Regions from separate parts of the Exiguobacterium sp. R-39 genome, predicted to be linked through region 1. Evidence: riboswitches for the same ligand, from Rfam matches in the RefSeq annotation. Region 1 holds a riboswitch; the other holds the start of a gene.

Region 1 (3,351 bases):
ATAGTACTGTAAGGCATCATCCATCTGACCGGACGACGGTGAGGTACAACTGATCGTCAGTTCGTCAAGAACCGTCTGTTTGAGAAACTGAAACTCAGGTTGCTGAAACACAAAGCCGACCTGCCGGTAAAATGTCCGGTCCCGCCATTTCTTCAACGCTGTCTGAAACAACTGAATCGTTCCGCCTTGCGCCGGTAACAGTTTGGCCAGCGTTTCGAGCAGGGTACTTTTGCCGGCTCCATTGCGTCCGACAAGCATGATCCATTCTCCGGCGTGGGCGGTCAGCGAGATCCGCTGGAGAACCGTCTGCTTTCCGTGCCGGACGGTCACGTCAACAAGTTCAAATGTCGGTTCGGTTGAAACGGGTTCGCGGACAGGGGGACGATCGAGTGCCCATTCTGCCGCGACCTCGGCCGGTATCGTTTCGAATGTATACGGGTAAAGGCGCGGTGTCGCAATCCCGAGTTCAGTCAAAACGGTCCGGCGTTCTGAAAAAATATCCCGCGGCGGTCCGTCAAGACGGATCCGTCCGGTTTGAAAGACCAGCACCCGGTCCGCAAACGTCACACACTGCTCCAGTTGGTGTTCAATCAGCACCAGCGTCACGTTCGGATCGTGGTGCAATTCCTCAATCAGCTCCATCATCAAACGTTGACCATGCGGATCAAGTTGCGCCGTCGGTTCGTCGAGCAACAGGATGTCCGGTTCGAGTGCCAATACACAGGCTAGAGCAAGCCGTTGTTTCATCCCGCCGGACAGCTCGGCAATCGGCGTCGTCAAGGCGAGGTCAAGTCCGACCCGTGCCAAGACACCTTTAATCCGCTCATCCATTTCAAATCGGGAGATGCTTCGGTTTTCCAGACTAAAGGCCATTTCGGCACCGACCGTCTGCATGCAAAACTGATCGTCCGGCTGTTGGAATAACATCCCGACCGTTCCCTCGGTCAACCAGTGACCGCTGACATCGGCTTCAATCGTCTCCGGCAACAGACCGGCGAGGACATGTAAAAAGGTCGTCTTTCCACTGCCGCTTGGACCGACGAGCAACGTCGTTTCTCCTTTATCAATCGTAACCGACAAATCCTGTAAGACCGGGTGATCCTGATCCGGATAGCGGACTGTCAGGTGCTCGCACTGCATCATGCGGCACGCTGCTTTCGTTGTCGTCCGATCGCATACCCATTCAGTGTCCCTGCCTTAACGAGCGCATCGACGATGATTTTTGCGAGTAAGCCGCCGAGCAGAGCACCGCTGACAAGTTGTAAGGAAAACGTCAACAGGAGAGTCGTCGTCGTATAGTAGGCAAATCCGTTCACGATGAGGCTGTAGACCATACTTCCGACGGCAGCGAAGACACCGGACAACATCAAGGTAAACGTATTGAATTTCCGGTATCCGAACACGGCAAAGGCAATCTCGGCCCCGATCCCCTGTGCGAATCCAATCAACAGTGCCGATAAGCCGAAGTGACTCCCTGTAAACAATTCGACGGCAGCGGCGACGACTTCCGCAATCAATGCCGCGCCTGGTTTTTGAATGATGTAGGCGACAAGGGGACTGGCGATGACCCAGATGCCGAACATCCAGTTTGATCCGACCGGTCCGAAGATGGCCGAGATCGGTAACCATAACGTCGACCACCCTAAGTAGAGGACACCACACGCGACGGCGAGCATCATCATGACGATGATTTCTTTCATTTTCCAACTGTTCATAATCACTTCTCCTTTGAATGCACACCCACAAAGAAACCACAAAAAAGACCGCCCTCTATGAAAAGAGAGCGGTCGTGTAACCTGCAAGATGCAGAAAAAGAGCACGAGGATTCCGCTCCACTTTCCTACGCTAGTATGAACTAGATCAGGTTCAAAGGGTCCGAAGTGAATCGTCTCAGCCAAATGGCTCCCCTAGTGGATGTGTCAATGATGTGTACCTTCTTCACTGTACGGCTGTCGACCGGACTTGTCAATATGCATAAAAAAAACCTCCCACGAGGGGAGGAGAGAAAAGATTACTCTTTATCTTCTTTGTTTTCTTCAGCTTGCTCTTCAGAAGTTTGTTCTGAATCGTCTGTCGCTGTATCCGCATCAGCTGCTTGTGCCTCAGCTTCTGCTTCTTCGATTTCTTCAAGTTCAGCTTCAAGTGTCGATTCAACGACCGCTGCAACTTGGATGTCACCTTCTGTGACGACACGGAAATCTTTTTCTTCCGGAAGATCAGCTACTGTGATTGAATCTCCGATTGCAAGATCCGTCACGTCGACTTCGATCCGTTCCGGTAATTTATCTGGTGTTGCAGCAACTGTTACTTTAAAGAGTGTTTGTGAAAGGAATCCGCCAAGTTTCGCGCCGGCTGCTTCGCCAACAAGGACGATATCCGTCTCGACTTCTGTTTCTTCATCCATTTTAACAGCGATGAATTCAACGTGTTTGATGGTTGGTGTAAAGATATCCATATCAAGCTTGTTGATCAACGTGTTGACCTTTTTACCGCCGATTTGAAGAGCAACCAAGACGTTTTCGCCGTGATCACGGACAACCTTGACCAATTCTTTTTCGTCGAATGAAATCGGTGTGCTTTCCACTTTGTAGCCATACACGACACCAAGAGCTTTTCCTTCATGACGTAATTGCTTTCTAAGTGAGCGTGGGCGTACTTCGCGTTCTTCTACTTTTAATGTTACTGACATGTTCATTTCCCCCTTGAATTTGGTATAGCCCTCAAAAGGTAATGAATGTAGGAGTGGAACAATAGGTTCCAACAGAAATTCATGCGCTAAATGCTAGTTCAACTGGATTTCATTCAGAAATGAAAAACGAAGTGAGTAAGTAGCATTTCTCTCCCAGGTCATTACGCTGATATTGAGAAACAATAATTGAAAAGCGACCGTGTTGTACGGTGCTAATGTAGATATACCCCTGTCTTTCAAAAGTTAAAACCTTTTTTCTGAATTTGATTGTCGAAAGACCTTCAAACCTGTTGATAGACAACGGATTGAAGGTCTTTCATTTTTTTAAGATTTTCTTTGATTTGTATGGTTAATCACCTGATGAATCGATAAAAGAGGGGGAATCAAGCAGACGGACGAGTTCACGAATCGTTAAAATATCCGGTTTCTGATCCGATAAGACGGCATCAATCATCGTCGCTTTTCGATCTTGTAATTCCGCCATCTTTTCCTCGATCGTCCCGGTCATCAATAACTTGATCACTTCGACCGGTGACTGTTGTCCCAATCGATGGGCCCGGTCAGCCGCTTGCTGCTCGACGGCCGGATTCCACCAGCTGTCGTATAAAATGACGGTATCTGCCGTCGCCAGATTCAGACCGGTCCCGCCGGCTTTCAAGGAA
Region 2 (3,351 bases), 370 kb from region 1:
GCGACGTTCCCCGAGAAAGTAGTCTATGATGGCGTCAGTGAAGACGAGGAGCCTGCGCCACGTCAACTCGTCCGGATTGAGACGGAAGATGCCAAAGGAAAACGAACCGTCATCGAAGAATCGATTGATCAGGATGAAACGTTTGATGTTCCATTGACGATTGATCCGGGAGAAGAAGGCAAGATTACGATTTATAAAGATGACGAAGTTTACCGGGCGAAGACGATTACGTACAATCAGGCAAAATCACAAGAATAACGAGCAGGACGTTAATCCTGACAAAGGAGGGCATAGGATGGCAGAAAATCGAATTGAAGATAATCGGGATGGAACGATTATCCGTTTACAGGGTGGCTTTTATGATGTCATGACGCCTCAAGGTGAAATCCGTTCACGGGCACGCGGTAATTTCAGAAAACGGGGCATCAGCCCTGTCGTCGGCGATGAAGTCGTGTTACACATCGAAAGTGAGACCGGATATATCCTGGAAGTAAAAGACCGTCAAAATTTCTTGGTCCGCCCACCAGTTGCCAATATCGATCAAGCTTTGTTGGTCGTATCGGCAGCAGAACCTGATTTTTCTGCCCATCTGTTGGACCGGTTTTTAGTGTTGATTGAAGCAAAGGAAATTCAACCGATCATCATCTTGACGAAGATGGACTTGTTACAAGGTGAAGCCGAACAAGGGGTATTGGAAGCCATTGCCGCTTACCGGACCATCGGATATCACGTCATCGAAACTTCAAGTGAGACATTGGCCGGAGTCGAATCTGTCCGTCCGTTGTTAAAAGATAAAACGAGTGTCCTGGCCGGACAATCCGGTGTAGGGAAAAGTTCGTTGTTGAATGCCTTGGAACCTTCATTGGCACTGGAAACGAGTCATATTTCGAAGGCACTTGGTCGTGGACGCCATACTACCCGTCATGTGACATTGATCCCGCTTGGCGAAGGCTTAATTGCAGATACCCCGGGATTTTCGAATCTCGATTTTCCGCACGAAATGGAACTCGAGGAGTTACGATGGTGTTTCCCTGAATTTGTTGCTTTACAGGACGAATGCAAGTACCGTGGCTGTCTGCACTTGAATGAGCCCGGTTGTGCCGTTAAAAAAGCCGTCGAGGCCCATGAAATCATGGCTTCCCGGTATACGAATTATGGTATGTTTGTAGAGGAAATCAAGAATCGGACGCGGAGGTATTAAGATGATTAAAATCGCACCATCAATCTTATCAGCAGATTTTGCAAATTTAGAGCGGGATGTCAAAGCAGTTGAAGCGGCGGGAGCCGATTATATCCATTTTGATGTCATGGATGGTCAATTTGTTCCGAACATTTCCTTTGGACTCCCTGTATTAAGCAGTTTACGTCAAAAAACAGATATGGTTCTCGACGTCCATCTCATGATTGATCGTCCGGAAAACTTTGTCGAATCCTTCGTTGCAGCAGGTGCTGATATCGTAACCTTCCACGTGGAGGCGACGAATCATGTCCATCGTGTGTTGCAACAAATCAAAGCAGCTGGAGCGAAAGCAGGAGTAGTACTCAACCCGCATACGCCGCTGTCGACGATCGAACACGTGCTTGAAGATGTGGACATGGTCTTATTGATGACGGTCAATCCGGGATTCGGCGGACAAGCGTTCATTCCAGGTGTGATGAAGAAATTAAATCAACTGGCTGCAATGAAAGCAGAACAAAATCTATCCTTCGAGATTGAAATCGATGGTGGAGTTAATGCGGAAACAGCAAAATTATGTATCGAGAATGGGGCAAACGTACTTGTTGCAGGTTCCGCTATCTACAATGCACCGGATTATTCAGAAGCAATCACTAGTATTCGGAATGCTGCTCACGTATAATAGGGGCAGAATCAAAATTAAATGATGACCGCAAGGGGTGTCGCGTCAAGCGGCTGAGAGAAGTGATTGGACTTTAACCCTTCGAACCTGTTCCGTTCAGACGGACGTAGGGATGTGGCGCACGCAGGCAGTACGGCGTTCGTCGTACTGCCTTTTTGCCGTCCTGCGATTTTATTTTTTAGGAGGAAAAAAGGATGAAACGGCTACAAATGTTAATGGAAATTGCAATCTTTGCAAGTCTTGGTGTGGTGTTCGATTTATTGATCCCATTTAAAATGCCGCAAGGTGGTTCAATTAGTTTAGCGATGTTACCGATTTTCGTCATGGCGTTTCGTCACGGCGTTGTCGGTGGGGTCGTGACGGGAGCGCTCGTCGGAACGATTCAACTGATGTTCGCTCCACAAATCCTGACGGTCGTCCAGCCGTTACTCGATTATACGATCGCGTTTGGAGTCGTCGGGCTGAGCGGACTGTTCGCACGGCAAGTCAAAAAAGCAGCAGCAGCCGGGAAAAATGGCCGTCTAATGGCGATTGTACTAGGTGCGACATTGCTTGGTGCAGGTTTCCGTTATGTCTGTCACGTCATTAGTGGAATCGTGTTCTTCGCTGAGTATGCGGAAGGTCCGGTCGTCCCGTATTCGTTGATCTATAACGCGACGTATATGGTTCCATCGTATCTGTTATGTGGTATTGTCGCAGGACTCCTGTTTACGACAGCACCACGACTTCTTCGTTATTCAGCACGGGGTGTCTGATGCGGGTTGTGATTGTAGCGGCCGGTCCGGCGGAAGACATCCCGTCCCTGAAACCGTTTATGGATGAGAAGACGGTTGTCATCGCTGTTGACGGAGGTGTCACCGTGTTGGCACAGCAAGGTTTCGCTTTTGACTTGGCGATTGGGGACTTTGATTCTCTCGGATACAAACCGGAAGGAGCGATCATCCATCCGGCTGAAAAGGATGAGACCGACTTGGAACTGGCTTTACGACATGTCAGTCAACAGTATGAAGCAACGGAAGTGTTAATATTCGGTGCGACCGGAGGACGACTTGATATGACGCTTCAAAACGTCTATCTGCTAAAACAATTTCCGGCAGTCCGCTTGATGACGAAGCGGGAAGAGGTTCGTTTCTTACAGCCGGGGACGTATGAGATCGAGGCAGATGGATTTCACTATCTCTCTTTCATCCCGCTCGTTCCGACATGTCTGACCCTCCGCGGGGTCAAGTACCCGTTGACGAATCATGACGTGCCGGTCGGCGGATCATTGACCGTCAGCAATGAATGGACACATCACGGAGTGGCGAACGTGACGGTGCATACCGGTGAAGTGATTGCTTTAAGAAGTTTGTCAGACCACTAAAAAACGTGATCGGCTTTAGGATATCCTAAAAGTCGATCACGTTTTTTGTAGTTTTTTAAGATTTTAATGTCGAGCTGGCTGCCTGACGTTCAGTTTGAGCCGCAATATGTTTTCCTTTGACGAACAGGT

Evidence for each region. Region 1 has a riboswitch for thiamine pyrophosphate ahead of ACP26N_RS08520 (ECF transporter S component). Riboswitches for the same ligand answer to the same signal wherever they lie in the genome.
Region 2: another riboswitch for thiamine pyrophosphate. It lies ahead of thiT (energy-coupled thiamine transporter ThiT); the one in region 1 lies ahead of ACP26N_RS08520 (ECF transporter S component).

What each region holds. Positions count from the first base shown of each region.
Region 1 is NZ_CP187965.1:1,598,827-1,602,177, forward strand. Features, by position in the region: gene ACP26N_RS08515 (ABC transporter ATP-binding protein) at 1-1,143, opposite strand, end outside; gene ACP26N_RS08520 (ECF transporter S component) at 1,140-1,715, opposite strand; TPP riboswitch at 1,821-1,919, opposite strand; gene ACP26N_RS08525 (50S ribosomal protein L25/general stress protein Ctc) at 2,012-2,689, opposite strand; gene ACP26N_RS08530 (DEAD/DEAH box helicase) at 3,039-3,351, opposite strand, start outside.
Region 2 is NZ_CP187965.1:1,964,166-1,967,516, reverse strand. Features, by position in the region: gene pknB (Stk1 family PASTA domain-containing Ser/Thr kinase) at 1-258, shown strand, start outside; gene rsgA (ribosome small subunit-dependent GTPase A) at 296-1,201, shown strand; gene rpe (ribulose-phosphate 3-epimerase) at 1,203-1,859, shown strand; TPP riboswitch at 1,883-1,989, shown strand; gene thiT (energy-coupled thiamine transporter ThiT) at 2,054-2,614, shown strand; gene ACP26N_RS10455 (thiamine diphosphokinase) at 2,614-3,222, shown strand; gene ACP26N_RS10450 (amino acid permease) at 3,278-3,351, opposite strand, start outside.